Regions from separate parts of the Methylobacterium sp. E-012 genome, predicted to be linked through region 1. Evidence: riboswitches for the same ligand, from Rfam matches in the RefSeq annotation. Region 1 holds a riboswitch; each other region holds the start of a gene.

What was found. Region 1 has a riboswitch for cobalamin ahead of AC3IF1_RS25145 (TonB-dependent receptor). Riboswitches for the same ligand answer to the same signal wherever they lie in the genome.
Positions count from the first base shown of each region.
Region 2: another riboswitch for cobalamin. It lies ahead of AC3IF1_RS00505 (TonB-dependent receptor); the one in region 1 lies ahead of AC3IF1_RS25145 (TonB-dependent receptor).
Region 3: another riboswitch for cobalamin. It lies ahead of AC3IF1_RS10415 (CbtB domain-containing protein); the one in region 1 lies ahead of AC3IF1_RS25145 (TonB-dependent receptor).

Region 1 is NZ_JBYQEY010000001.1:5,253,984-5,263,906, forward strand. Features, by position in the region: gene AC3IF1_RS25140 (PepSY domain-containing protein) at 49-1,527, opposite strand; gene AC3IF1_RS25145 (TonB-dependent receptor) at 1,521-3,704, opposite strand; cobalamin riboswitch at 3,985-4,178, opposite strand; gene AC3IF1_RS25150 (methyl-accepting chemotaxis protein) at 4,529-6,238, shown strand; gene AC3IF1_RS25155 (substrate-binding domain-containing protein) at 6,378-7,349, shown strand; gene AC3IF1_RS25160 (HigA family addiction module antitoxin) at 7,658-8,026, shown strand; gene AC3IF1_RS25165 (RluA family pseudouridine synthase) at 8,275-9,648, shown strand; gene AC3IF1_RS25170 (alpha/beta fold hydrolase) at 9,615-9,923, opposite strand, start outside.
Region 2 is NZ_JBYQEY010000001.1:106,265-116,187, reverse strand. Features, by position in the region: gene polA (DNA polymerase I) at 1-1,501, shown strand, start outside; gene AC3IF1_RS00505 (TonB-dependent receptor) at 1,658-3,820, opposite strand; cobalamin riboswitch at 3,931-4,128, opposite strand; gene AC3IF1_RS00500 (hybrid sensor histidine kinase/response regulator) at 4,644-6,731, shown strand; gene AC3IF1_RS00495 (NADPH:quinone oxidoreductase family protein) at 6,787-7,758, shown strand; gene AC3IF1_RS00490 (adenosine kinase) at 7,763-8,776, opposite strand; gene AC3IF1_RS00485 (MFS transporter) at 8,996-9,923, opposite strand, start outside.
Region 3 is NZ_JBYQEY010000001.1:2,174,797-2,184,719, forward strand. Features, by position in the region: gene AC3IF1_RS10390 (precorrin-3B synthase) at 1-168, opposite strand, end outside; gene cobN (cobaltochelatase subunit CobN) at 165-3,497, opposite strand; gene cobW (cobalamin biosynthesis protein CobW) at 3,544-4,578, opposite strand; gene AC3IF1_RS10405 (DUF1636 family protein) at 4,575-4,976, opposite strand; gene AC3IF1_RS10410 (CbtA family protein) at 4,969-5,706, opposite strand; gene AC3IF1_RS10415 (CbtB domain-containing protein) at 5,723-5,905, opposite strand; cobalamin riboswitch at 5,941-6,135, opposite strand; gene AC3IF1_RS10420 (DUF4424 family protein) at 6,252-7,265, shown strand; gene AC3IF1_RS10425 (S10 family peptidase) at 7,327-8,910, opposite strand; gene AC3IF1_RS10430 (DNA polymerase III subunit chi) at 8,913-9,365, opposite strand; gene pyrG (CTP synthase) at 9,423-9,923, opposite strand, start outside.

The DNA of each region.
Region 1 (9,923 bases):
CGCGGCGCTTGCGGCCGGGCGACGCAGAAGCCGCCGATCGATCGGCTCTCAGAACCCGCCTGACCTCCCCGGAGCGGACGGGGTCCGCCGCAGCCTGCGCCAGCCCGCAACGATCCCGGTCACCGCGACGGACGCCGCCAGGAGATTCAGGATCCATTGGCCCGCATCGTGGCGCAGGCGGTTTCCGGTGAGCCCCGGCAGGTCGAGGCGGTGCGGGGCATCGAACAGCCAGCGGCTGATCCGGCCCGAGTGATCCAGCCGCTGCAGGATCCTCCCGTCCCGGGGGTCGATGTGGAGCCACGTCGAGGCCGGATCGTCGAAGCGCAGGCGCAGCACCGGGAGCGGCCGCGGATCGGCGCCGTGGGGATACCAGTAGGCATCGTAGGCGGAGAGCTGCTTGGCCGTCCGCAGGGAGCCGCCCGGCACAGCCCGAGCGGCCGCACGGGCGATGGTGCCGGCTTCGAGGTGGCCGCCCTCCGCCCCGGCGGCGCGGACGCACTCCGGCGCCTGGGCGACGATCCACCAGTCTCCCCCGATGGCGGCAAATCGCAGGCTTCGGGTCTCCGGCGCGGCGAAAACCTGCAGCTGCCGCGGGTTGAGCCCGAGCGGCGGCGGCGTTCCGGCATAGGCGGAAAGCAACTCCGCGGGCGGCCGGACCGACGAGAACCAGCGGTTCGGATTCATCGAGATCCAGCCGCTCACGATGAACGCGCCCAGGCCGATCCCGCCCGCGAGGCCGAGCAGGTGGTGCCAGCGCGCAAGCCCCCGATAGGGCGTCACGGCGCCGCCCGCGTAGCGTCGCCGGAGGCGCAGCCGCCAGATCCCGATCAGGAGGCCGCTCAGCGCCCCGAGGGACGCGAACCCCGACAGCCAGAGCAGGAGCGTCCGCCACAGCTCCGCGCGGGCGCGCAGGGGCGTGAGGTAGATCCAGTGCGCCACCGAGCCAACCCAGTTCCAGGCTCGCTCGGACCGGGTCGTGTCGAGGGCGATCTCGCCGGTGACCTGAGACACGTAGAGTTCGGTTCCCGCCGGATCGCCGAGGGCGACCTTTAGGAACGGCCGGAGCGGATCGTACTGGGCCGTGACGGTCCACTGGTCGCGCTTCACCGGCTCGACGCCCGCATCCGAAAAACCCGCGGCCGCGAGACGCAGCGCCTCGCCGGGCGTCACCGGCCCGAGCAATTCCCCGGTCCGCGCCGAGACCGTCGCCCGGGTCCCGTCGTGCTGGCTGATCCGGTAGACGGGCTCCGCCCCGCGCATCTCCAGTACGAAGGCCGCGGGTACGCCGACGAGGCCGCCGGCGCGGAGCGCGTCGTCCGGCGCAACCGAGACCCGATCCCAGGCGATCGGATCCAGCCGTGCCAGGTGCTCGGTCTCGGTGAGCGTCGGGAACGGCACGTAGAGCATGACCAGCCCGGAGCCGATCCACAGGGCGAAGAACAGCCCCGCGGCGATTCCGGCCCAACGGTGGAACAGGAGCAGCCAGCGCCGCCCCGCCTTGGCGACCCGCCGCGGCCGCCTCACCACGTCACCGTATAGGCGACCTCGACCGATCTTGGCCGCCCGAGCAGCCAGTTGGTTCCCACCCCGTTCGCGGCGTTGCCGCTGATCGCGTAGACTTTGTCAAACAGGTTGTAGACGCGCAGGCTCAGGCGCGATTCGGCCGTCACTTGATGGTCGAGGACGAGGTTGACGAGGCTGTAGGCCGGGCGCCGCGCCGTGTTGCCGAAGTCGCTGTAGACCTGTCCCACGTTCTGCAGACCGATCCGCGCGGTCCAGTCGCGGACGGGATCCCAGGTCAGCCAGAGGTTGGCCACGCGCTCGGGCACGTCGATCGGCTGGTTGCCGGCATACGAGACGGTGGCGCCGCTCACGGTCTGGTCGAACCGGTCGTACTGCGCGTGCAGGAGCGCGAGGTTGCCGTCGAGCCGCCAGCCCGGCGCGAACCGCCAGCCCAGCGCCAGTTCGAACCCCTGCGAGGATTGGCTTCCGACCTGCGTGGAGAGCGTCGGTTGCCCCGGCACGGCCGAGATCAGATTGTCCTTGACGATCCGGTAGCCGGCGACCGTCCATTCGAGGGCGCCGTCGAAGGCGAGACCCTTGGTGCCGATCTCGACCTGGTCACCCGTGGCGAGCTTGAAGCCCGCCAGGGACTGCGACAGGGTGATCAGGCTGTTCACCGGGTCGGTGGCGACGCTGTACTGGGCGTAGAGCGCGCTGTCCGGCGTCGGGTTGTAGACGAGACCGAACCGGTAGCCGAGGGCGCGGTAGGTTTTTTCGAATCGCGATCCCGTCTGCAGATCCTCCCGGTGGAGGGTCGGCACGTCGAGGCGCACCCCGGTGAGGAACGACAGCCTGTCGGATAAAATCACGCGATCCTCGGCGAAGACCGAGGCCTGGCTCGTCTGGGTGGCGTAGGCCGGCCGCGCTCGCCCGTCCTGCGGGAAATAGCCGGGATCGTAGCCGGTCAGCGGCACGCTGGTGGTCTGGTCGAAGTAAAAATTGTTCGTGTGGCGGAAGTCGATGTGGTTCACGTCGAAGCCGGCCACGAACGCGTTCTGCAGGCCGAACAGGCTGCCCTTAAGGCTCGCGTCGAGCCGGTCCCCGACCTGCTCCTGGCTGTGATAGATTTCCAGATCGTCGCTCCGGTCGACCAGCCCGGAGCCACGACTGTAGGAATACTGCTCGACGTCGAGCCAATGGCGCCGGCTGGTCAGCCGATAGGCGGTGTTGCGCACCGTGATGTCCGCCGAGGGCGACCACTCGGCCTTGAGCTGGGTCCAGTTGTCGGCCCAGGTGATCTTCGCGTCGCGGACGTTGTAGTTGTTGAATCGGATCAGGTCCGGGATCCGGCCCCCGACGAGCGGCGTGCCCCAGTAGCGCGCCGGCTCCTGGTAGCCGAGATCGTGGCTGAGCGTGAACGCGAGGTCGGGGCTCGGCTGGAACAGCAGGGCGGCCGAGACCGCGAGATTGCGAAAATCGCCCTCCGGCCGGACCCAGCCGTCGGCGCGGTTGCCACTGACGCTGAGGCGGTACGCGAAGGTGTCGCCGAACTCGACCTGTCCGAGCGCCCCGCCGGAATCGAGGGCGAGCCGCGCGACCCCGTCCGTCCCGATGACCGCGCGGGCCGTATTGATCGGCACGAAGACCGGTTTCTTCGGCACCACGTTGATCACGCCGCCGATGGCGCCGTCGCCGTAGAGCACCGAGGACGGCCCGCGCAGCACCTCGATCCGCTCGACGTTCCAGGTGTCGAACGGGAAGGTGACGGTGTTCGCACCCACGTAGAAGCGCGTGCCGTCATAGAGCTGCTGGATTGAGTTCGGGCCCGCGAAGCCGCGGGACGTGAAGGCGCCGTTGCCGTTGCCGGGTGCTGCGATCGTGGTGATGCCGGTCGCGTCCTGGGTCACGGCCTCGGCGATCGTATCCTGGCCGCGCAGCCGGGCGGTCTCGCCCGACACGATGTCGAGGCTCGCCGGCGTCTCCAGGGGTGTCAGGCCGATCCGGCTCGCGGTCCGGTCGGGCGTGCGCAGGTTGAGGCCGTTCGGCGTGACGCGGTTCGGATCGCCACCGGAGCCTTGGACGGAGAGTTCGTCCAGGGTGACGGCCTCCTGCGCCGCGGCGGGATTCGCCAGGAGTGTGAGGAGCAGGCCGCAGACCGGGGCGGACCCTGCGGAGCGGGGGTGATGGATCGATGGGGACATGTCGGGGAAAAGTCCGTGCGCAGCTCCCGCCGGCCTGATCGTCCTATAAGCAACGTAATAACATTGCAATTCCTCGATCGTCCGGATCGCGGACCGCCGACGAGCGCGGGAATGCGTCGTGGGCTCACGGTCGAACGAAACGAGACGGCGGGAACGGACATCGGGACGGGCGTCGCGGGCGCGCTTGCTGTGGCACGTCACCGCGAACGAGGCCTCGCCGACCGTGCGGGCGCACGGGCGTCTCGACACCCGCCAGGACACCCCGCCCGACGCGTTTCGCGTGTGACCACGGCTGACGGCAGGTCTCCTGGCTCACGGGTCACCGCCCTCGCACCGTCTTCCCGGGGATCACCCAGTGACGTGGTGGTGAAGGGCTCGCCGCTTACAGTTGCGGGGGCAGCCGCGGCCTCGGGACGGATCCCTCACCGCGTTCCCTTTTGATCCCCGAAGGGAACCGTCGGAAACAAGCTTGGCTGCGCGCGCCTGGCGCGTCAAGCGTCGGGAATACCCTGCCTGGGGATCCAGCGGCGCGAAGGTCGGTACGCCATCTTCAGCGGACAAACGAATCTCTGCCGTAGTTTTTAGAGCGTCTGCTGAGCACGCATCGTTTTTGTGGATTTAAGAGATGCGGGTTTGATAGCTTTCCCCGTCATACAATCCCGTATGTACTTTCCAATAGTTACGCAAAAAATGCTAAAAGATTTTTTATTTTGTCGAAATGAAATTTCTTGTCCTAGAAATCAACCGCTCTGTCATGGTGCGCGCGTTGATGTTGCGTATTATAACCTGACCGAATCGGCACTGATTTTAAGACGGTTAGGCGAATGTCGCAAGATGTGCATAGTACGGAAAAAAGATCCATTTTTAGCTTGAGAAAACTGATAGCTGGATCATTCGTCGTCCTCTTCATCCTGTCTATGTTGATCGGCATATTCGCGATCAGCCGTGTCGGGCTGATCAACCAGGCCGCACAGTCGGTGGTCGGCGAGATCGATGCCGTGGCCAATCTGGGCCTCATGAATGAGGACAGCCAGGAACTTCGGGCCCTGGATATCCTCGCTCATAACGCGCGCGGGAAGGACCAGGCGCGGTCTTACGAGGCCCAGCTCGAGACGGCGCAGCAAGCCTTCTCCACGGCCTGGAGTCGCTATGCGCCGACCGTATCCGGCCCGGAGGAGCAGGCGCTCGCACATCGGCTGCGGGAGGCGTGGCAGCATTTTCTGGCGCTCGAGAGCCAAGTGTCCGCGCTCGATCGGGCCGGCGAGCACGCCCTGGCCGATACGGTCGTGTTCGGCGCCTTCGGCGAGGACGCGGAGGCATTCCGGAAGGCGGTCCGCGCGGTCCTCGCCTATCGCCAGACGCGGGTCATCGATCAGACCGCGGCGACAGACGCGGTCGGCAGGGCGTCGACCCTCTCGGTGGCCGCCGCTCTGGGCATCGTGGCGATCCTGACCCTGGTCGTCAGCGGCTTCATCATCCGCAGGGTGGCCACGCCGCTCATGACGATGACCGGCATCATGCGGCGCCTCGCGGAGAACGACCCCGACGTGGCGGTTCCCGCGGGCGATCGCACGGACGAGATCGGCGCCATGGCCGGAACCCTACGGGTCTTCCAGGAGAACATGCGACGGTCCAGAACCCTCGAGCAGGAGGCGGCCGAGGCGCGCCTGCAGGCCGAGGCGCAGAGCCGACAGGAGATGGCCGAAATGGCCGGCCGCTTCGAGACGGCGGTCGGCGGGATCGTGACCACGCTCGCCACGGCCTCGACGCAACTGCGCGGGACGGCCCGGTCCATGACGGGGATCGCCAGTGAGACGGCGGTGCAGTCCACCGCCGTGGCGTCCGCGGCCGAGGAGGCCGCCGCCAACGTCAAGATGGTGGCCGAGGCTGCCGGGGATCTCGAGTCGTCGGTCCGCGAAGTCGGCCGTCAGGCCGAGGTCTCGTCCGCCATGGCAAACGGCATCGCCGGGGAGGCCGCGCAGACGGCTGCTTTGGTGCAGGCGCTGAGCGGGGCGGCCGCCCAGATCGGCGATATCGTCGGCATCATCTCGACTCTCGCCAAACAGACCAACCTTCTGGCGCTGAACGCCACGATCGAGGCCGCCCGCGCCGGGGATGCCGGACGCGGATTCGCCGTGGTGGCGGCCGAGGTCAAGGCTTTGGCGACCCAGACCGCAGCGGCCACGAACGACATCGCGCAGCATGTCGCGACCATCCAGGGCTCCACCTCCGATGTGGTCACGGCCATCGGCGGCATCACCACCCGCATCCAGGACCTGAGTGCGGCGGCGGCTTCGATCGCGGCGGCGGTCGAGGAGCAGAACACCGCCACCCAGGAGATCGCACGCAACATTACCCAGGCGGCGACCGGAACCGGGGAGGTGACGGCCACGATCACCGGCGTCGCGACCCGGGCCCAGGAGGCCGGATCCGCCGCCGGTCAGGTGCTGGAGGCGGCCAATGCGCTGTCCGGGCAGGCGGAGCACCTCGGCGGCGAGGTCGCCCAGTTCCTCCGCACCATCCGGGTGGCCTGAAGCCACCGCGCAGCGCCCCGAGGCCGTCGATCGCGTCGCCGGCCGCTCCCGCCCTCGGGCCCACCCGCAGAGACATGAGTTCATGCCCGCAAGACCCCGATTCTTAGCCGTCGCATCCTCCCGCCTGAGAGCTTCGGGATTGGCGCTGGTCCTCGGCATCGCCGCGGGCTGTGGCGCGCCCCCCGCCTCCGCCGGGACGATCGGTGTGACGATGGTCCCGCCCGTGGCGTTCTTTCAGTTCCTCCGCGACGGCATCCAGGAGCGCGTGAAGGCTTATCCTGGCCAATCCGTGCTGTTCGCCCATGCCGAAACCGGGGATGGCGCGAAGCAGATCGAGCAGATCAAGGCCTTCATCCGCGACAAGGTCGAGGCGCTGATCGTCCTGCCGGTGGAGGCCGCCGCCACCGCGGAGATCACCCGGCTCGCGCAGAATGCCGACATCCCCCTGGTCTACGTGAACAATGGCCCGCGCGAGGACTGGTTCGCCGGGCGGGTCGCGCTTGCCCTCCCGAACGACCTCGTGGCCGGACGGCTGCAGATGACCATGCTGGCGCAGATGATGAACGGCCAGAGACGGCTCGCGATCATCCGGGGACCGGCTTCCCACTCGGCCTCGGCCCTGCGGACGCAAGGGGTGAAGGAGGTGCTGGCGGGCTTTCCCGGCATCACGGTCGTCGAGGAAGCTGCGGCGGACTGGGACCGCCAGCGGGCTGCGTCCCTCGTGGCGAAATGGCTGGCCGACGGCCGGAAGATCGACGCGATCGCCGCCAACAACGACGAGATGGCGATCGGCGCGGCGGACGCGCTCGAAGCGGCCGGGATTCCTCTGGGACAGATCCTGATCGGCGGCGTGGATGGGACACTCGACGGCATCGAGGCGATGCATCGCAAGCGGATTCACGTGACCGTCTTCCAGGATGCGGCCCTGGAGGGCGGACGCGCCGTCGACGATGCCGTCAAGCTGATCCGGCATGAGCCGGTCCAGCAATACGATTGGATTCCCTTCGACCTCGTCACCGACCGGACGCTGCCGCGCTATCTTCGGACATGGGCGTGCGGCACCTGCATGGACGACGCGCCACGCGGCGAGCGCCCGACGGAAGGACGGTAGATGACGGATCCGGGATCGCGGAGATCGGCCCGGCACCGGTCCAATTCCACATCCAGTATGTTTTTGAAAAGATATCCGCCACTGTATCAGCATATTATATCTTATCGATGAATATAATAGCGATGTAAAATAAAATTCTATGGTATTTATACAATATAACCAACATGGAACGAAACGCGTTCTGCCGCGTAAACCGTGCGGTCCTTGGCGGCCACATGTCGGGATGTCGAAGATCTCTTGATTGCGTCCGCCAAGCTCTTGTCGGTCGACCGGGATATGGCCGGTCGGTATCGCGTGAGGAGCGCGCAATGCACACGACGTATCGACTGGAAAATCCTGGTCATCCGGGGGGTTTCGTGCGTCGGCAGATCCTGGAGCCGCGCAATTTGACGGCCATGAGCGCCGCCAGCAGGCTCGGCGTTCCGCGCCAAGTCCTGTCCGATTTTCTCGCGGAGAAAACCAGTCTCACAGCCGATCTGGCTCTGCGGATCGAAACCGCGTTCGGATGCGGGATGGAAATGCTGATGGAGATGCAGACGCTCTTCGACATTGCCCAGGCGCGGAAGAACGCGGGCGCGATCCGCAATGAGCTCGCGGCCACCTGCACGGACACGGGCAGCCATGGGCCCAACGAGCGGCCTCAGCCAATCATCAAGCGCGTTTACGCGTCCAGGTGATGCCGCCCCCCCAAGAAGGGGTAGCGGTGAAGCTGAAACCGCCCTCCTCGGAGGGCCGATCGGCGCGGGGACGAATGCGCCCATCCCCCTAAGGCGGGTTGAGGCGAGGACCGGCGGCGCCCGGCGCCTTTGCCGCTGCGCCTCTGCGATGATAGAGCCCAGCGACCCCATGGGTCCGGACGTCCGCGACGCCGCGGCCGATGCGCCCGGACGTTCCGTCCGAAGCGGAGACGGGTGCTGGCGGAATCATGACGACACGACCACCCCCCCGCGGCGGCTCGAAGGGGCGCAGGCCCCCGGCCGGCAAGTTCCAGGCTGACGGGCGTGCCCGCACCGGCCCCCGTACCTCCGCCCGCGATGCCGCCGAGCGAGCGGCCCGGAATCGCGGCGACGATGCCGGCGCGCGCGATCCGTGGACCGCGCAGGGTACCCCCCAGGCGGCCGCGAAGCCGAAGCCCCGCGTCGCCTCGGGTGGCCCGCCCGGGCGGCCCGCCCCTGCGCCGGCCCGTGCCAGATCCGCCCCCAGACCGGCCGCGAAGCGCCCCGAGGCTCCGGTCCCGCCCCCTGCCCCGCCCGCCGGACCGACCCGGCGCGAGCAGCGCGCCGCCGCATCCGCGACCCTCGCCTCGGGCGTACAGACCCTGACGGTCGAACCGGACGAGGCCGGCATGCGCATCGACCGCTTCCTCACCGCGCGTTTTCCCCTCCTGCCCTTCACCCGGGTGCAGAGCATCGTCCGGAAGGGCGAATTGCGGGTCGACGGCAAGCGCGCCAAACCCAACGACCGGCTGGAGCCCGGCATGAGCGTGCGCGTGCCGCCGCTGCGCCTCGACCAGCCGACCGAGCGCCCGCGCAATGCCGGGCGCGACCAGGACGACGCTGACTTCATCCGCTCGCTGATCCTCTACGAGGACGCCGACATGATGATCCTGAACAAGCCCTTCGGCCTCGCGGTCCAGGGCGGGTCGGGGACGGTCCGGCACGTGGACGGGCTGCTCACCGCGCTGACCGGGCCGGACGGCCAGAAGCCGCGCCTCGTGCACCGGCTCGACAAGGACACGGCCGGCTGCCTGATCGTCGCCAAGACCCGGCTTGCCGCCGCAACCCTGGCCAAGAGCTTTCGCTCGCGCGCCGCGCGCAAGATCTATTGGGCGCTCACCGCCGGCGTGCCGCGGGTCCGGCAGGGGCGGGTCTCCACCTACCTCGCCAAGGAGGAACTCACCGACGCCGACGCGCGCATGCGCGTGGCCAAGCACGGCGACGAGGGTGCGAGCCACGCCCTGACCTACTACGCGATGGTCGATCAGGCCGCCCAGAAGCTGTCCTGGCTGTCGTTCAAGCCGGTCACCGGGCGGACCCACCAGCTGCGCGCCCATGCGGCCCATATCGGCCATCCGATCGTGGGTGACCCGAAATATTTCTCGGTGGAGAACTGGGAATTGCCGGGCGGCATCCAGAACCGCCTCCATCTGCTCGCCCGCCGGATCGTGATCCCGCACCCGCGCACTGGCCGGCCGGTGGACGTCAGCGCGCCGCTGCCGCCCCACATGGCCCAGAGCTGGAACCTCCTGGGCTTCGACGCCGCCCGCTACGATCCGATCGTCGAGGCACCGGAGGCCTGAGCCAGCAGCCACGGCACGATCGCACCCGCGAGGGCGGCGGGGGCTTCCAGGGGCAGCATGTGCCCCGACCCGTCGAGCACCGTCAGCACCGCGCCGGGGATGCCGGCCTGCAGTTCCCGGGCCTCGTCGAGGCCGCGCAGGGCGTCCTGGGCGGCCGCCACGACGCGCGTCGGGCAGGCGATCAGGCCGAGCCGCGCTTGGTCGGAGTCCCGGGCCTGCCCGGCCTGACGCAGGAAGACCGGGCCGCCGAGCCGATCGCCCATCCGCCGGATGCG
Region 2 (9,923 bases), 5.1 Mb from region 1:
CATCGAGATCGCGCCGTTCGACGACACGATGCTGATCTCCTACGTGCTCGACGCCGGCAAGGGCGGCCACGGCATGGACGAGCTCGCCCGCCGCCATCTCGGCCACCAGCCGATCACCTTCTCCGACGTGGCCGGCACGGGCCGCAACAAGGTCAGCTTCGACCGGGTGGCGATCGATAGGGCCACCGCCTACGCGGCCGAGGATGCGGACGTGACGCTGCGCCTGTGGCGGATGATGAAGCCGCGCCTCGTCGCCGAGCGCCGGGTCGCCGTCTACGAGACCCTGGAGCGGCCGCTGCTGCCGGTGATCGCCCGGATGGAGCAGCGCGGCATCCGGGTCGACCGGGAGATGCTGAGCCGCCTCTCGGGCGACTTCTCGCAGATTCTCGTGCGCCTGGAGGAGGAGATCCAAGACGATGCCGGCGAAAAGTTCTCCGTCGGCTCGCCGAAGCAGATCGGCGATATTCTTTTCGGAAAAATGGGCCTGCCGGGGGCCAAGAAGACGCCCTCCGGGCAATGGGCGACGCCCGCGACCCTGCTGGAGGAACTGGCCCAGGCCGGGCACGAACTCCCCAAAAAGATCCTGGAGTGGCGCCAGCTCGCGAAGCTGAAATCCACCTACACGGATTCGCTCCAGACCCACGCCGACCGCGAGACCGCCCGGGTCCACACCTCGTTCTCCCTGGCGGCGACCACGACGGGGCGGCTGTCGTCGTCCGAGCCGAACCTCCAGAATATCCCGATCCGCACCGAGGAGGGCCGGCGCATCCGCCGGGCCTTCGTGGCGGCGCCCGGCAACCGGCTGATCTCGGCCGACTACTCGCAGATCGAGCTGCGGCTGCTCGCCCATATGGCCGACATCCCGGAGCTGCGAAAGGCGTTCGCGGACGGGATCGACATCCACGCGGCGACGGCCAGCGCGATGTTCGGCGTGCCGCTCAAGGAGATGACCCCCGACCTGCGGCGGCGGGCCAAGACGATCAATTTCGGCATCATCTACGGCATCTCGGCCTTCGGGCTGGCCGACCGGCTCGGCATCGGCCGCGAGGAGGCCTCGGCGTTCATCAAGCAGTATTTCGAGCAGTTCCCGGGGATCCGCGACTACATCGACTCGACCAAGCGCAGCTGCCGCGACAAGGGCTACGTCACGACCCTGTTCGGCCGGGTCTGCCACTATCCGCAGATCCGCTCCAACAACCCGTCCGAGCGCGCCAGCGTCGAGCGGCAGGCGATCAACGCGCCGATCCAGGGCTCGGCCGCCGACATCATCCGCCGGGCGATGACCCGGATGGAGGCGGCGCTGGCGGCGGCCAAACTCGACGTGCGGATGCTGCTGCAGGTCCACGACGAGCTGGTCTTCGAGACCGCCGCGGACGAGGTCGACCGGGCGATCCCGATCATCGCCAGCGTGATGGAAGAGGCGCCGGCCCCGGCCCTGACGCTGCGGGTGCCGCTGGTGGTGGAGGCCAAGGCGGCGGGGAACTGGCAGGAGGCGCACTAGGGTTGGAATGTAACCAGCTTGGCCTTAGCGATGTCCGAGAAGGGGGATTTCCGCCGGTCCGCTTTCGGGCGGCAACGCAAAGGAGCGGACGTTATTGCTGCGCCCGCTCCCGACCCAAAGGCGGCATTCCGAATGTCCGGATGCAGGCGGGTGAGATCAGAACCGACCCGCGATTGTCAGGCGCACGGCGGTGGGCTCCACCGGGTGGAAGACGCGGTCGATCAGCCCCTCGGTGGGCTCGCCCGGCAGGCGCGAGACGTAGGCGTAGGTGATCTGGTCGGACTTGCTGTTCGTCAGGTTCAGCACGTCCAGCGAGACGCTGATGCCATTCTCGAAGTTGTAGCCCACCCGACCGTTGAACAGCGCGGTCGGCCGCGAGCGGATGGAGTTGTCCTCGATCAGCGGGCGCGGTCCGAAGTAGCGAAACCGCAGCGAGCCGAACCAGCCGAGCGGTTCGCCGAAGGTGATGCCCGCCGACGCGATGGTGGTGGGCGCCTCCGGCACCCGGTTGCCGACCGGATCGTAGTCGGAAAAGCGGGCGTTGGTGATCGTCAAGTCGCCTTCCAGCGAGAGCCACGGCGTCACCGCATAGCGGTTGGTCCATTCCACGCCGAAGCGCCGGGTCGGGCGGCTGGGCTCCGTCGTGCCGGTATCGCCCTGGAACAGGTTCTCCGAGGCAAAATCGAGCCGGAACAGCGCGAGGCTCGTCTCCAGCCCGGCGATCGAGCGGTTGCGCAGGCCGATCTCGTAGCCGGTCGAGGGCACCAGGAACGGCGAGCGGGTGGTGTTGAACAACGAACTCGTCGGGTCGATCGTGGCGGTCACGCCGCGCACGTCGTTCGAGTGGAAGCCGCCGCCGTAGTTCACGTAAAGCTCGGTGTCGAACCATGGTCCGAGGGTCAGGCCGAGCTTCGGGTTGACGATACCGTCGCGCGCTCGACCGGAATTGGCCGGCGTGTCCGAGACGACGCTCGCATAGTAGCCATCGGCGCGGAAGCCGACACTGGTGCGCAACCAGTCGGTCCAGCGGACCCGGTTGTCGAAGTAGAAGGCGCCGCTCGTCTCCAGCACGCGGTCGTCGAGCACGCCGGAGCGGTATTGCCGGTTCGTGGTGTTGAACAGGCCGACCCGGATGCTGTCGGTCCGCGTCTGCACGCCGATCTCGTTCTCCATCGGCAGCCCGAACAGATCGCCCTGGAAGATGTGCAGCGCCTCGCCGCCGCCGATGATGCGCTGGTCGAGCTGGTGGAACTGGTCGCCGTTGACCGGGTCGTTCAGGACATAGGTGAAGTCGTTGAATAGGTTGAGTTGTGAGCGGATCACGTAGGCCGAGGCCCGCGTCACGCCGGTGTCGTCTGTCGCGCTGAACTTGCCCGAGAGCGAGACGCGCGAGGTATCGCCGCCGTCCGTAGGGTTGATCGTGCCGTAGCGGCCGATCAGCCCCTCGGTGACCGCGCGCTCGGGGATCTGGTTGGTCGCGGTCCAGCGGGCCGCATAGGCCATGCCGGTGACCGAGAAGCCGTCGAGCGGCGTGCCCTGGCTGTAGCGGGCGACCCCGTTGATCTTGCGCAGCGCGTCCGGGACGACCCACGGCCCATCGTAGACCTGCGCCTCGCCAGCCAGGAGCAGGTTGCCCTCGGCCAGCGGCACGGTGGTGATCGACAGGGCACGCTTGTAGCCGAAGCTGCCGATCGAGGTCAGCGCGACGTTCTTGGCGGTCGTATCGAGGTAGTCGATCCGGACCGAGCCCGCGGAGGCGAAGTCGCCGTCGCGCACGAAGTACGGCCCCTTGTGGAACTCCACGGCGCCGACGAGTTCGGGGATCAGGAAGTTGATGTCGGCGTAGCCCTGGCCGTGGGCATGGGTGCGCATGTTGAGCGGCATGCCGTCCAGGAACAGGGCGATATCGGTGCCGTGGTCGAGGTTGAAGCCGCGCAGGAAGAACTGGTTGGCCTTGCCCTCACCGGAGTGCTGGGTGACGATCAGGCCCGGCACCGCCTCCAGCACCTCGCCGGGCCGGGTCACCGGCCGGCTGTTGAGCTGCGCGCCCGTGATGACGCCGGAACTGGCGGAGGCTACGGGCGTGCTGATCCCGCCAATGCCGGTCGTGCCCCCGACATAGCCTGCGCTGGCAGATGGACCGGCCTGCGGTGACGCCGCTGCCGCGGTCTCCGCGGTTACCGAGATCTCCTCCAGCGTCGTTTCGGTGGTTGCGGCACTGGGAATGGATCGGTCTTGAGCTACAGCCGCTGACGCTAGGACAGCGAGGCTGACGCCCGACAGGGTCGCGAGCGTTCGGGTGGTCGGACGATGAGACACGGGACCTCGGGCGACGGCAGTGGCACGTCACCGCGAATGAAGCCTCGCCGATCGCGCACGGGCACGAGCGTCTCGGCACCCGCCAGGACACCCCGCCCGGCGCGTTTCGCGTGTGACCACGGCTGACGGCAGGTCTCCTGGCTCGCGGGTCACCGCCCTCGCACCGTCTTCCCGGATGAGGCTCATCCAGTGACGCGGTGGTGCTGGGCTCGCCGCTTACAGTTGCGGGGGCAGCCGTGGCATCGAGCTTTCACTCTCACCACGTTCCCTTTTGATCCCCGGGGGGAACCGTCACGGTCAGGCTAGGTGATCGGCCGACGCTCGGTCAACGCGACGAAACGGGTTCCTGTGGTGTGTGCCCTTTTGGCTGCATTCCGGAAATCGCCTTTGCGAGTGGCCGATCGCTGCCGATGGGACTAGAACAGGCTCATGCCGGGGTCCGCTTCCGGATGTCGAGCCAACTTCCGCTGTCCCCCCCTGAGCCGAAGTTGATTGAGGTCCGGCGAACGACTGCTTTGGAGAAACGCAAACGACGTTCCCGGCGGCTGGGTTGGGTCGCGAGCAGTCATCGCATGCTTAAGCTAATTGGGTTCAGGCTTTAGGAAGCTGGTTGGATCGAAGCTCGGCCCGACCGACTTTGCGAGCGGCGCGGAGCCATCCAGTCGGCGCCACGCTCACGAATGTCCCGCTGCCCTAAGTTGCCTCGCTCCGCTCGCAAAGACGGCGTTCTGTAACGACGTCCTCGAACCGCGAGCGGCATCTTGGAGATGCCGCCAAAGGCAGTCATACGCCGTACGCCCATGACATGCTGCATTCCGAACTCGTGACCGACCCCCTCTCCTTCCTCGCCGGCGGCGGCGAAGCGGCGCGCATGATCCGCGCGCGCGACTGGACCGGCCACCCCCTCGGCCCCCCGGAGACCTGGCCGGCGGAGTTCCGGGCGGCGCTCTCGCTCGTGCTCAACTCGCCGGAATCGATGATCCTGGCCTGGGGGCCCGATCTCCATTTCTTCTTCAACGACACCTACTTCCCGCTGCTGGGGCCGCGGCTGCCCTGGGCCATGGGGGCGCGGTTCGACGCCGTCTGGGCCGATGCCTGGGAGCAGGCCGGGCCGATCATCGCGGCCGCCCTGGAGGGCCGGCCAGAGCGGTTCGTCGACCTGCCGTGGCAGCTCGACACCGACCGGGGCGCCCGGGAGACGTGGTGGACCTTCTCGTATTCGCGGGTGCTCGATGCCGTGGGCGGTGTCGCCGGGCTGTTCATCCTCACCAACGAGACCACCGGGCGGGTGCTGGCCGACGCCGCCCTCACCGAGAGCCGGGCCCAGCTCGAGACCGCGCTTGCGGAACTCGGCAGCCTCAACGCCACCCTGGCGCAGCAGGTCGCGGAGCGGACCGCCGACCGCAACGCCCTGTGGACGCTCTCCTCCGACATGATGCTCCGCTGCCTGTTCGACGGCACGATCACCGCGGTCAACCCGGCCTGGACCGAGGTGCTGGGCTGGGGCGCGGACGCCCTCGTCGGCACCAAGCTGATCGACTTCGTCCACCCGGACGATCTGGCGCGCACGATCGCGGGGGCGGAGCAGCTCTCGGCGGGCGAGCGCCTCGCACGCTTCGACAACCGCTACCGCCACCGGGACGGCAGCTACCGCTGGATCAGCTGGGCGGCCCGGCCCGGCGACGGCGTGATCAACGCGGTCGGCCGCGACTTCACCGCAGAGCGCGAGCGCGCCGACGCCCTGGCGGCCGCCGAGGAGGCCCTGCGGCAATCGCAGAAGATGGAGGCGGTGGGCCAGCTCACCGGCGGCCTCGCCCACGATTTCAACAACCTGCTGGCCGGCATCTCCGGCTCGCTGGAGCTGATCCAGACCCGGCTGAGCCAGGGCCGGATGATGGATGTCGACCGCTACATCAACGCGGCCCAGGGCGCGTCCAAGCGCGCCGCCGCCCTGACGCACCGGCTGCTCGCCTTCTCGCGCCGCCAGACCCTCGACCCGAAGCCCACCGACGTGAACCGTCTCGTCGCCGGCATGGAGGAGCTGATCCGGCGCACCGTGGGACCGGCGGTGGTCGTCGAGGTGATCGCCGCCCCCGGCCTGTGGCTGACCCTGGTCGACCCGCCGCAGCTCGAGAACGCGCTGCTCAACCTGTGCATCAACGCCCGGGACGCGATGCCCGAGGGCGGGCGGATCACCATCGAGACCGCCAATGCCCGGCTGGACGCGCCCACCGCCCGGCACCACGACATGCCGCCGGGGCCGTATCTCTCGCTCTGCGTCGCCGATACCGGCACCGGCATGGCGCCGGAGATCGTCGACCGGGTGTTCGAGCCGTTCTTCACCACCAAGCCGCTGGGGCAGGGCACCGGCCTCGGCCTGTCGATGATCTACGGCTTCGCGCAGCAATCGGGTGGCCAGGTGCGGATCGTCTCGGAGGTCGGCCGGGGCACCACGGTCTGCCTCCACCTGCCCCGCCACGCCGGCGCGGTGCCGGAGGAGGAGGCGCACGCGGCGATCGGCGCACCGCCCCGCGCCGCCCCGGGGGAGACGGTCCTCGTCGTCGACGACGAGCCCACCGTCCGGATGCTGGTGACGGAGGTGCTGGAGGATCTCGGCTACACGGCGATCGAGGCCGCCGACGGGGGCGCCGGCCTCAAGGTCCTGCAATCGGACGTGCGCATCGACCTGCTGGTCACCGATGTCGGGCTGCCCGGCGGCATGAACGGCCGCCAGATGGCCGAGGCCGGCCGGGAGAAGCGCCCGGGGCTCAAGGTGCTGTTCATCACCGGCTACGCGGAGGCGACGGTGCTCGGCAGCGGCCAGCTCGCCCCCGGCATGCAGGTGATCACCAAGCCGTTCGTGGTCGAGGTGCTGGGGGCGCGCATCCGCGAGATGATCGGGACGGCTTGACCGCGCGGCCGGATCGGGCCTCATCGGCACGAAAGGCCGGGGAGGAGAGAACGCGATGCGGGCGCTGCTGTGCACGAGGCTCGACGGGCCGGAGCATCTGGAGATCGCCGCGCGGCCCGATCCGGTCCCGGGGCCCGGGCAGGCCCTGGTGCGGATCCGGTTGGCGGCGCTGAACTTCTTCGACACGCTGATCGTGGCCGGGCGCTACCAGGTGAAGCCGCCGCTGCCGTTCTCGCCGGGCGGCGAAGGGGTCGGCGTGGTCGAGGCGCTGGGGGAGGGGGCCTCCGGCGTCGCCGTGGGCGACCGGGTGATCGTCCATGCCGGGCACGGCTGCTGCGCCGAGCGGATCGCGATCGATGCCGGCCGGCTCACGCCGGTGCCGGACGGGGTGCCGGACGAACAGGCGGCCGGGCTCACCATCACCTACGGCACCTCGCTCCATGCGCTGGCCAACCGGGCGCGCCTGCAGCCCGGGGAGTGGCTCGCGGTGCTCGGCGCCTCCGGGGGCGTTGGCCTCGCCGCCGTGGAACTCGGACGGCTGATGGGCGCCCGGGTCATCGCCTGCGCCTCCTCGGAGGAGAAGCTCGCGGTCGCCCGGGCCCACGGGGCCGAGGCGGGCCTGGTCTACGATCCCGCGACCCTGAAGGACGACCTGCGCCGGATCTCCGGGGGCGGGGTCGACGTGGTCTACGACGCCGTCGGCGACGCCTATGCGGAGCCGGCCCTGCGGGCGCTCGGCTGGCGCGGGCGCTACCTCGTGGTCGGTTTCGCGGCCGGCGGCATCCCGCGGCTGCCGCTCAACCTGATGCTCCTGAAGGAGCTCGACGTGCAGGGCGTCCACTGGGGCGCCTTCCTGGATCGCGAGCGGGAGGCGCACCGGGCCGACCAGCGCCGGCTCCTCGACTGGGTCGCCGAGGGCAAGCTCACCGCGCAGGTGCATGGCACCTACCCCCTGGCGGAGTTCCCCGAGGCCTTCGGCCTGCTGACCCGGCGGGCGGCGGTGGGCAAGGTGCTGCTGCGGCCCTGACGCCTCAGAGCAGGCCGCGCTCCCGGGCCAGGCCGATCAGGTCGGCCTGCGGGCGGGCGCCGATATGCTGGATCACCTCGGCCGCCGCCAGGGCGCCGAGGCGGGCGCTGGCGACGTTGTCGAGGCCGCGGGCGTGGCCGGCCAGGAAGCCGGCCGCGAACAGGTCGCCGGCCCCGGTCGTGTCCACCACCCCGTGCACCGGGCTCGCCTCGACGGCGCGGACCTCGCCGCCCTGCACCACCAGGGCGCCGTCCGCCGAGCGGGTGACGAGGCCGAGCAGGTGCCGGCCCCGGGCATTGCGCTCGTCGCGCAGCGCCGCCACGGCGGCCTCGGGATCGTCGGTCTGGTAGAGGCTCTGGAGCTCGCCCATGTTGGCGAACAGGATGTCGACGCTGCCGTCGCGCACGAGGCCCAGGAACTCGTCCCGGTAGCGGCCGACGCAGAACGCGTCCGACAGGGTCAGCGCCACGGCGTTGCCGGCCTGGTGGGCGATCTCGGCTGCCTTGCGGAAGGCCTCCTTGGCGGCGGGCGGATCCCAGAGATAGCCTTCGAGATAGACCACCCGCGCGGAACTCACGAGGGCCTTGTCGACATCGTCCGGGCCGAGTCCCTGGCAGGCGCCGAGATAGGTGCTCATGGTGCGCTCGCCGTCCGGCGTCACCAGGATGAGGCAGCGGGCCGTGGCCGGCCCGTCCTTCGCCTCCGGGACGGTGAAGTCGACCCCGGTGGCCTTGAGGTCATGGCCGAACAGGCCGCCGAGCGCGTCGTCCCGGACCTTGCCGACGAAGCCGGTCCTGGCGCCGAGGAGCGCCGCCCCGACCGCGGTGTTCGCCCCCGAGCCGCCCGACACGATCGTGGCCTGTCCCATGGCCTGGAACAGGGCCTCCGCCCGGGGCTCGTCGATGAGCTGCATCGCGCCCTTGGTGACGCCCTGTTCGGCCAGGAAGGCGTCGTCGGCGCGGGCGATCACGTCGACGATGGCGTTGCCGAGCACGAGGAGATCGAGGGAGGCTGTCATCGGGGCGTCCTGATTGGCGTTCTCGACGCTGTGGCATCCGCCTCGGGTGGGATCAAGCCGCGGGATCTGCGGGGGGCGGCAGATCGGCGAACAGATCGGCGACGGGCAGGCGCAGGCCGGGCGGCCTCAGGTCCAGCATGCCCGCCGAGACGATATGGGTCTCGACCCCCCGCCCTTGCCCGCGGCGATGATGGATTCGGCATCGCGCTGCGGCCGGCATCACCCCGCGATCTTCTCCAGCGCCACGTCGCGGGTGCGCGGCCCGAGCAGGCCCACGAGCAGCCCGGCCACCAGCATCGCCGCGGAGATGAACAGGAACACCCCCGGGGTACCGGCCTCGCGCAGCACGAAGGCGATGACGAACCCGGTGAAGATCGCCGAGAAGCGGCTCCAGGAATAGACGAAGCCCACCGCCCGGGCGCGGATGCCGGTGGGGAACAGTTCGGCCTGATAGGCGTGGAAACTGTACGACATCACGTTGGAGGCGAGCGTCAGCCCGATCCCCAGCGCCACGATGGCGCCGACCTCCCGGGTCCGCGCGAAGGCCAGCCCGCAGGCGATGTAGACGAGGGCGGCGGCCACGATGACGTGCTTGCGCTCGAACCGATCGGCGATGGCGAGGCCGATCAGCGGCCCGATCGGGGCCGCGAGCGCGATCAGCGCCGTGTAGGCGAGGCTTGAGGTCACCGTGATGCCCTGCGCCACCAGCAGGGTCGGCACCCAGTTGGCGAAGCCGTAGAAGCCCACCGTCTGGAAGACGTTGAAGCCCGCCATCATCAGCGCCCGGCGCCGGTAGGGCGGCCTCCACAGGTCGCGGAAGGCGCCGCGCGGCTGGACCGGGTCCGGCGACGCCGGCGGCGGCAGCGGCCGGCCGGTCTCGTCGGCGATCTGCGCCTCCAGCCTCCGCAGGATCGCCTCGGCCTCCGCCAGCCGTCCGTGCTCCACGAGCCAGCGCGGACTCTCCGGAAGGCCCGCGCGCATCCACCAGACCACGAGGGCCGCCGAGGCGCCGATCAGCACGACCCAGCGCCAGCCGTCGATCCCCAGCGGCGCCGTCGGGATCAGCAGGTAGGACAGGAACGCCACCACCGGCACCGCGGTGAAGCCGATGCCCTGACACAGGGCGAAGGCGCGGCCGCGGATCGCC
Region 3 (9,923 bases), 3.1 Mb from region 1:
TGCGCCCTGCGCCACCGCACTTGCCTGCGCCAGGGTCAGGACCCCCAGCGGCGGGTGGACCCGCGCCAGCAGCCCGTCCCCGGTGGGCATCGGGCGGGCGAGGCTCGGGCACCAGCCACGGCGGGCGGCCGCCTCCGGCAGGGCGCGGCGATGCGGACGCGCGCTCATTCGGCCGCCGCCGGCAGGAGCGCATCGGCCGGCAGGGCGTTGCGCCGGCTGTGCCAGAGGCCGCGGTCGCGGGCGTCGTCGAAGCGTTCCAGGATCGCCCGGGTCGCGGCCGGGTTGGCGGCGCGCAGGCGCTCGAACACATCCGCATCGGCGATCCAGGCCGCGTAGAGCCGGTCGAAACCGGCATCGGTCACGGCATCGCTCGCCGCCGCCAGCACGAAGACCGCGTCGAGCCCCTGGGCCAGCTCCTGCGCGCCCCGGTAGCCGTGGCGGAGCTGCGCGGCGATCCAGCGGGGATCGGCGAGGCGCCCGCCGATCAGGCGGGCGGCATCCTCCCGGGCCGTGCGGGCCTTCGGCCGCTCCGGATGGGACACGTCGAGGCTGTAGAGTGTCGGGCGACCGTCCTGAAGCGCGGCGGCGGCCGCGAAGCCGCCCATAGCGTCCACCGCCGCGTCGCCGTCGAATAGGTCGCGCTCGGCCGCATCGAAGGCGTGCCAATAGGCGTCGGCCGACGCGACCCGCGCCGCGAAGCCCGCATCGGGCCCCTCGCGGTCGCCGTAGGCATGGCCGCTGGCCGCGAGATAGGCGCGCCCGAGATCGGCGCGGGTCTCCCAGGGTCCGTCGAGGGCGGTACCGGCGGTTCCGGCGCCGTAGCGGCCCGGGGCCGCGCCGTAGACCCGCGCCGCCGTCTCGCCGCGGCGGCGGGCCGCCGCCAGGGGGTTCTCGTCGTCGGCCTCGTCCCGGTCGGCCACCGCCCGGGCGGCGCGGTCGATCAACGCCAGCGTCTCCGGGAATGTGTCGCGGAACGCCCCCGAGACCCGCACGGTGACGTCGATGCGCGGACGGTCGAGCATCGCTAGCGGCAGCACCTCGAAGCCGGTCACCCGGGTGCTGGCATGGTCCCAGACCGGCCGGACGCCCATCAGGGCGAGGGCGTGCGCCACGTCCTCACCGCCGGTGCGCAGGGTCGGCGAAGCCCAGAGATCCATCACGATCCGGGCGGGATAGGCGCCCTCGTCCTGCAGGTAGCGCGTCACCACCGCCGCCGCCGCCCGGGTGCCGAGGAGCGTCGCGGCCCGGCTCGGGATCGCCCGGGGGTCGAGCGTCGCGAGGTTGCGCCCGGTGGGCAGCACGTCCGTGCGCCCCCGGGATGGGGAGCCGGACGGCCCTGGCGCGACGAAGTGTCCGTCGAGGGCTGTCAACAGTCCCGCACGCTCGCCGGCCGCCGATGCCACGAGCGCGGCCGGCGCATCGTCGGCGGCGCGGCCGAAGATGTGCAGCCCGTCGCGGAACACGGTTTCGCCGAGGTCGCAGAGATGCGCGTCGAGCCGGGTCAGCGCCTCGTCCATCGGCGTGTCCGGGCCGATGCCGGCGCCGTCGAGGAGCCCGGCCGCGGCGGCGTCGTCCAGGATGGCGCTGGCGATCACCGCGGCCCGGCGGGGATCGAGGACGCTGGCGGCGGCGTATTCCTCGACCAATTCGCGCAAGCGCGCGGCCTCGGGTGACGGCGCCGGTCCGGTGACGGCGGGAGTCAGATGGCCCAGGGCGATCCCGCCGAGGCGCCGCTTGAGCGGGGCGGCCTCCCCCGGATCGTCGACGATGAACGGGTAGACCACCGGGAGGTCGCCGACGCAGAGGGCCGGGAAGCAGTGCGACGACAGGGCCACGGCCTTGCCGGGCAGCCATTCCGCGGTGCCGTGGGTGCCGAGCTGCACCAGAACGTCGAAGCGCTGCCGCAGGCCGAGATGGAAGGCCAGATAGGCGTGCGTCGGGACGCGCTCCGGATCGTGGTAGCCCGCCTTCCGGTCGGAATCCCGCCCGCGATCCGGCTGGAGGAAGACCGTGAGGCCGGCATCGGCGGTCGCCATCCGGAATCGGAACACGCCGTCCATGCAGGCCGCGTCGGCCTCGGGCTGACCCCAGGCGTCGAGGACGGCGGCGCGGATCGTCCCGGGAAGCCCCTCGAACCAGACGGAATAGGCGGCGAGCGGCACGTCGAAAGCCGCCGGGCCTTCGGTCAGGGCCGCCATCAGGGCGCCGGGCTGCGGCAACGTGCCCGCCGCATAGCCAGCGGCGTTGAGATCGGCGGCGATGGCGCGGGCGCTCTCGGGGGTGTCGAGACCGACCGCGAAGCCCGCCCGTCCACCCCGGGCCGGGTAGTCTGACAGAACCAGCGCGATCCGCCGGTCGGATTGGGGCAGGGCGGCCAGCCGAAGCCAGCCCGCAGCCCGGTCCGCGAGGGCGGCGATCCCGGGCCCGTAGGACACGGCCCAGCGCTCGGCGAAACCCGCACGTTCCTCCGCTTCTTCCTTGAACGAGATCGGGAAACCCGAAAGCCGGCCGTCGAATTCCGGCAGGGCCACCTGCATGGCGAGGTCGGCCGCGCCGAGCCCCCGGGCCGAAGCCTCCCAGGCCGTCCGCGGGGACCCGACCGTGAAGGCCTGGAGCACCGGGCAGTCGGCGCCGTCGAGGACGAAATCGATCCCGTCCTCGCGGGCCGAGAACGCCGTGGCGGCGATCACGAGATCGGGCTTGCGCGCCCCCACGGCCAGGGTCACCGCGCGGGCGGCCTCGGGCTCCTTGAGGCTCGAGACCGCCATGGGCAGCACCCCGATCCCCCGGGCACGCAGGGCGGCGGCGAGGTCCACGAAGGGGGTGGTGTCGCCGCCGAGCACGGCGGATCGATAGACCAGGAGCAGGACCAGCGGCTCGGACCGGCTCCGCGATCCGGCGAGCGGGATCGCGCTCCGGGCAGCCGCCACGGCCGTGTCGAGGGGCAGCACGCCGCAACCGGGGCACCAGGGGAAGCCGCGCGGCAACGGCAACGGCGGCTCGACCGGGATGTCGGCACCGGTCCGGACCGCGAGCAGCCGCAGCATCCAGCGCAGGTTGTCCGAACCGCCCGCGCGGAAATAACCGTCGAGCTGCGCGGCGAGGTCGGGATCGGTGGAGAAGCCGGCGAGCCGCGGATCGGGCCGGTCGTCCCCCGGCAGGACCGCGAGCGTCACGCCATGCGTCCGGGCCGCCGCGGCGCAACGCTCGATTCCGTAACGCCAGTAATCCAGCCCGCCGAGGCAGCGGATCACGACGAGCTTGGCGCGCGCCACCACCCGCTCGACGTACAGATCGACCGAGAGCGGATGCCTTAGCTTGGCGAGCTTGGCGAGGCGCAGGCTCGGGAGCCCGGGCTCGGCGGCGTGCGCCTGCGCGATGCCCGCGAGGTCGCTGTCGGTGAACGACAGCACCACGAGATCCCCTGGCTCCTGCCCGAGATCCACCGCCGCCTCGCCCTCGTCGAGGGAGACGGCATCGATGCGCACGAGATGCATCGCGCGGGCCCTTAGATCGTGTCCGGACGGGCGCGCGTGACGGATTTCATCCCGCGAGCGCCGCCGCCACGGCGTCCCGGTCGAAACCCTTCAGGCCGATCACCACCAGCGTGCCGTCCCGGGCCTCGCCCGACCGCCAGGGCCGGTCGAAATGGTGGACGACGCGACGCCCGACACCCTGCACCACGAGGCGCATCGGCTTGCCCTCGACCTCGGCAAAGCCCTTGATCCGCAGGACGCCCGCGGTCTCCGCCGCCGCCTCGACCCGGGAAGCGAGGTCGGCGGCCGTCACCGCCGGGCGGATCGGCAGCGCCACGGTCTCGAAGTCGTCGTGGTCGTGATCCTCGCCATCGCCGTGATGGGAGGGACGGGCGTCCAGATCGTCCTCGGCCGCCGCGCCGAGGCCCAGCAGCACGCGGGGGTCGATGACGCCGTTCTCAGTCTCGACCACCTTCACGGCGCGGGGCAGATGGCCCTCCACTTCGGCCCGAACCCGGGCGCGGGTCGCGGCGTCGATCAGGTCGGCCTTGTTGAGCACCACGAGGTCGGCGCAGAGGAGCTGATCCTCGAACACCTCTTCCAGGGGATTGTCGTGATCGACCGACTGGTCGGCGGCCCGCTGGGCGGCCAGCGCCTCCGGATCCTCCGCGAAGGCGCCCGATGCGACCGCCGGCCCGTCCACCACCGCGACGACGCCGTCCACCGTAACCCGCGAGCGGATCGCCGGCCACTGGAAGGCCTGGACCAGGGGCTTGGGCAGGGCGAGGCCGGAGGTCTCGATCAGGATATGCTCCGGGGGCTCGGCGCGGCCGAGCAGCGTTTCGAGCGCCGGAACGAAATCGTCCGCCACGGTGCAGCAGATGCAGCCGTTCGGCAGTTCGACGATAGAATCTTCGGTGCAGCCCTCGACCCCACAAGCGGCCAGGAACGATTTGTCGAAACCGACATCGCCGAACTCGTTGACCAGGATCGCGAGGCGCCGCCCCTTGGCGTTCTCGACCACGTGGCGCACGAGCGTCGTCTTGCCCGCGCCGAGGAAGCCCGTAACGATGGTGCAGGGGATCTTGGCGACGAGGGTCATTCCGCGGCCTCCAGGGTGCCGGCCTGAGGCGGGCTCGGATCGGGGAAAGGGGGGATGCGCGCGATCACCCCGGTGCGGAACGCCGCCGGACGCTGCCGCCACGGCACGATGCCGTCGGGGGTCTTCGCGTAGGCGGACAGACCGTCCAAGATGATCTCGGCGGAGGCGGCCGGATCCAGGTCGCCATACACGTAGGTCCAGCGGTCGGCCGAGGCGACCGCCACCGTGCAGGGCCGCTTGCACACGGACAGGCACTCCGCCGGCTCGATCCGCAGGTCGGGCGCGTCGCCGGCCCGGTCCCGCAGGGCGTCGAGAAGCCGGGCTCCGGCCCGGGGACGGTCAGGATCGTCGCCCTCGCGGCGGCAGGTGGTGCAGACGTACAGGACGGTATCAGGCACGGGCGACCCCGCGCGCCGTCTCGCGGCCGAAGACCTGCCAGGCCCGGCCGAGCCCGAGGCCGATCAGCATCCAGAACACGAAGCTGATCGCCAGCGAGCGGGCGGCGAACTGCGCCGCCAGTGCCGCCGGAAGTTCGGACGCGCCCTCAGGTGCCTGGGGCGCCCCGGCCACGTGCGGGGCGATGATCAGGACGAGCCCGCCCAGGATCGCGATCAGCGTGCGGCGGATCGCGATCAGGTACAGGCCCATCCCGGTCGCCGCCGCGGTCATCAGCCACCAGGCCTGCCGGATGGCCAGCGGCGCGGCCTCGCTGCCGGGCAGTTCGGGGGGCAGCCCGAGGCCTGGCGCCAGGGCGACGCTCGCGAATCCCGCCACCGCGAAGGCGAGGGCGACCTGCGGCGTCGGCTCGCGCCCGCAAGCCAGCATGACGGCGCCGAGCAGAAGGGCGTAGCCGACGCCGCCGACCAGCGTCGCCAGCGCGGTGAACGCCATCCGGGGCAGGCCGGGAGCGGGCTCCCAGTCGGGTGCGGCATCGGGCGCCGCGTGGTCGTGGCCGGCATGGGCCAGCACGATCGGCAGGGCAAGCGCGGCCTGGTGGCTCGGCTCGGCATGCTCATAGCGCTCGGCCGCCACGATCAGCGGCGACGTGAGCGTGAGTTCGAGGCCCGTCACGACGACGGCCGCGAGAAAGCCGGCGGCCAGAGCCGCCGACAGAAGCCGGATGATCATCCCTGTGACGATGGCGTCAGTGGCAGGGGAAATTCTGGGTATGCCGGAAGTCATGCGCCGCGTTGTGGAACGCGATCGCCGGCGAGAAGCCGACCATAAACAGCAGGCCGAGGCCCAGGATGGCCGCGAGCGCGACGGCGACCGGGCGCTCCGACGAGCGGGCACCGACGGCGACGGGGGCGAGGGTCGAGGTGGTCATCGAGCGTGTCTCCAGCCGCCCCACCGGCGGCATTGCGGGATCCTGTCGTGACGGCAGGTCTCCTGGCTCGCGGGTCGACGCGCCTGCCGCCTTCCCGGATCGCTCCGGTGGCCCTCTGGCAGACGCTCACCGCTCACAGTTGCGGGGGCAGCCGCGGATTCGAGGCTCGCGCCCCTCACCGCATTCCCTTTTCACCCCGTCGCCGGGGCACCGTCACGCGATCGTTGTAGACGCATGACAGCTCTCGCACAACGGAGGCGCGACGGAATCCTGTCCGCATCACCGGGGACGGCGCTGAGCGGCCGTGCCGGCCATCGGATTCTCAAGACCCCTGAGCGTGATCGTGATGAAAACCCCGTCGCTGGCCCTCGCCCTGCTCATGGCGGCGTCCTTGCCCGGCCGGGCCGAGGACACCATCGCCGCGCTCAAGGCGGGCGGGCTCATCCTGGAGACGACCGGCCCGATCACCCTCGTGGCGGAGGACCTGACCCTGTCCGAGACGGCCGTGCAGGCCGATTACCGGTTCCGCAATGCGACCGAGGCCGATATCGAGGCGACCCTCGCGTTTCCGATTCCCGACATCGTCGGTGGTCCCGGGATGGCCGTGGCGATCCCCGATCCGGCGCATGACAACGTCCTCGGGTTCGACGCCGCGGTCGATGGCCAATCCGTCCCGTGGCAGGTCGAGCAGCACGCCTTCCTGACGCGGGATGGCCGGCCGGTCGAGATCACCGGCGAACTCGCGGACCTCGGGATCCCGCTGGTGCCGACCGTCGACGCGACGGCTGGCGCCCTGCGCCGCCTCCCGGAGAGCCGGCGCCGTCTTCTGATCGAGGCCCGCATCCTCGATCGGCAGGAGCACGCGGACGGCACGCTCGCGGACGTCCCGCTCTGGACGCTGAAGTCGCGGTTCTGGCGGCGGCAGGCGTTCCCGGCCGGGCGGGAGCTCGCGGTCCGCCAACACTTCGTGCCGAGCCTCGCCAGCCAGTCCGGCCTGTCCTTCGGCTCCCCGGATCTGGGGCCTGCGGCGATGGCCGGCTATGCGGACCGATTCTGCACGGATCCGGCCTTCGCGCGGCTCGCCCAGAGCCTGTACCGCCGGGCGAGTGCCGACGGCAGCCGGTCCTTTCAGGCCTACGAGGAGTCCCTCTCCTACGCGGTTGCCCCCGGGCATGGTTGGGCCGGGCCCATCGGCACGTTCCGGTTGATCGTGGACAAGGGTGATCCCGCGACAATGGTCTCGTTCTGCGGCAGCAACGTCCGGAAGACCGGGCCGACGACCTTCGAGATGGTGGTGAAGGACTACGTCCCGCAGCGGGATATCGACATTCTCTTCCTGAAGACGACCACGCGGGGCTGAGCCGGTTCGCGGACGCATTGCGAACCGCGCGACGTCCTCCGGACCCGCCCGGTGCCGGGCGTCAGGGTGCGTCCCTCGTGCGCTCGGTCGGGATGGCCGTCGGGCCCGCATCGCGCGCCTTCACGGCCTCTGCGTAGAGACGCTCCACGTCCCGGTGGAACGCCGCGCGGGAATCCGGGCGCGTGTAGAACATGTGGCCGCCCGGGTAGACCGACAGGCTCAGGCGGCCAGCGCCGTAGGCCGGCACCTGTGCGAGCAGGAGCTTCGAGGCGAAGTAGGGCGTCACCAGGTCGGTGAAGCCGTGCGCGACGAGGACGCGCAGCTTGCCGTCGAGCGCCAGCACGCCCTTGAGGTTTGAAAGAACCTCCGGCGCCTGCCGCCCCGAACCCCAGCTCCAGCCATGGTTCACCGCATTGTTCAGGAGCTCGTAGCGCATATTCGGCACGGGCCATTTCAGCGTACGGGCATAGAGATCGAGCATGGCGCTGGTGAGTGGAGCCTGGAGCGCCGTGAGCTGGGGATCCTCGAAGCCCGACTGCACCGCGTCCGGGTTCGGATCCCATCCGGTGATCCCGGTGTCGTAGGCGCTGGCGACGCGACCCTCGGCCCGGTCGATCTCACGCTGGACGCTGCGGGTCGACAGCCGTGCGGCCTGCCCGCGTACGAGGGTGGCGTCGAGCCCGACCATGGGGGCGACCTTCTCGGTCATCCGCGCCACCGCGCCGGCATCGGCCGGGCCCTTGAGAAGGTCGGCGAGATAAGGGCCGGACGCGTAGGCTTCCGACTCCCCGAGCAGGGCCGGCGTCGGCACGGTGCCGCTCCGCTCCAGGGCGCCGGCGGCGAGGGAGGGCAGCTTGAGCACGTAGCCCCAGGGATTGGCCCGCGGCATCTCGAGCCAACCGAAATCGAGAACCGGCGACAGCAGCACCATCCCGGACAGGCCGACGCCGATCTCCTCCTGCAGCTTCTCGGCGATCAACGGCCCGCGGAAACCGCCGTAGCTCTCGCCCACGTAGAATTTCGGGCCGGCCATCCGGTCATTGACCCGAAGGTACCGGGCGATCACCGCCGCCAGGGTCGCGGCATCGGAATCCACGGACCAGTAGGCCTTGCCATTGCCGTCCGCCGCGCGGCTGTAGCCGGTCCCGACCGGATCGATGAACACGAGATCGGTGAAGTCGAGCCACGTGCCGTCGTTCGAGGCCAGCGCCACCGGCTGCGACGGGCTGATGCTGGCGCCCCCCGTGGGCAGCCGCCAGGGGCCGATCGCGCCGATATTGAGATAGGCCGACGACGCCCCCGGGCCGCCGTTCACCGCGAAGGTCACGGGGCGCATCCGCCCGGCCTCGGGCGCCACCGTATAGGCGACGTAGGCGATCTCCGCCTGGAGCTTGCCGGCCTCGTCGACGAGGGGCAGGCTGCCCGCGGTGGCGGTGAAGTCCAGGGTCCGGCCGTCCGGGAGTGTGATGCTCTGCTTCGTCGTCGAATCCGGCGGCAGGCGGCGTCCCTCGGGGCCGCGGGGGGCCGCCCTGGCCTCCGCGGGGGGATGGCCGTGCGGCGCATCCTCGGCCCGGAGCGGTGGGGATCCGGCGAACGCCAGGGCGAGGCCGAGGGCGGCGCGGGCGAGGGGGCGGCTGAGGATCACGGTCAGGCCTTCTTGTTCCAGCGGCCCGAATCGTCCTGCTGCCAATAGGCCACCGCGTGGCCGGCCTCCTTGGCCTGCCGCCACTGCTCGCGGGCGCGCAACAGGGCGTCCTGATCGGTGCCGTCGAACAGGATGCAGATCCGCGCATAGGCATCGGCATCCGGCGGAAGGTCGGCGCCCTCCACGAGGAATCGGATCGAAGCGGTGTTGGGATTGACGTCGCGCAGGGTCAGCACGACCGGCTGGCTGCCCGAATCGGGCTCGCGGTCCGTGCCATGTGGCAGGAAGCTCTCGTCGGAATAGGTCCAGAGGTGGTCGTCAAGAGCTTGGAGCCGCTCTTCAGTGGCCGCCTGGATCGCGGCCTGCCAGCCGCGCTCGAGGGATCGCTCGACGAGGTTGGGCAGGACCCGCTCGAGCGGCTGCCGCTGCATGTGGTAGAAGAGGATCTCGGTCACGTCGGGTGGCATATAGGGCTACGGGCCGCGACGCGAGCAGCGGCGCGCCGCCGCGGCTCACACTAGGCGGCTCTGCTCGATCGCCGCGCCGACGAAGCCCTTGAACAGCGGATGCGGCTCGAAGGGGCGTGACTTCAGCTCCGGGTGGAACTGGACACCGATGAACCACGGGTGCCCGACATGCTCCACCGTCTCGGGCAGGAGCCCGTCCGGGGAGACGCCCGAGAACCGCAGGCCTTTGGCCTCCAGCCGCGCCCGATAGGCCATGTTGACCTCGTAGCGGTGGCGGTGACGCTCGGAGATGTGCTCGGACCCGTAGATGCCGGCGATCTTCGAATCCGGGTCGAGCTTCGCCTCGTAGGCGCCGAGCCGCATGGTGCCGCCGAGGTCCCCGACCGCGGCGCGGCGCTCCAGCTCGTTGCCGCGCAGCCACTCCGTCAGCAGGCCGACCACCGGCTCGGCCGTGTCGCCGAACTCGGTCGAATTGGCCTCCGGGAGCCCGGCAAGCGACCGGGCCGCCTCGATCACCGCCATCTGCATGCCGAAGCAGATCCCCAG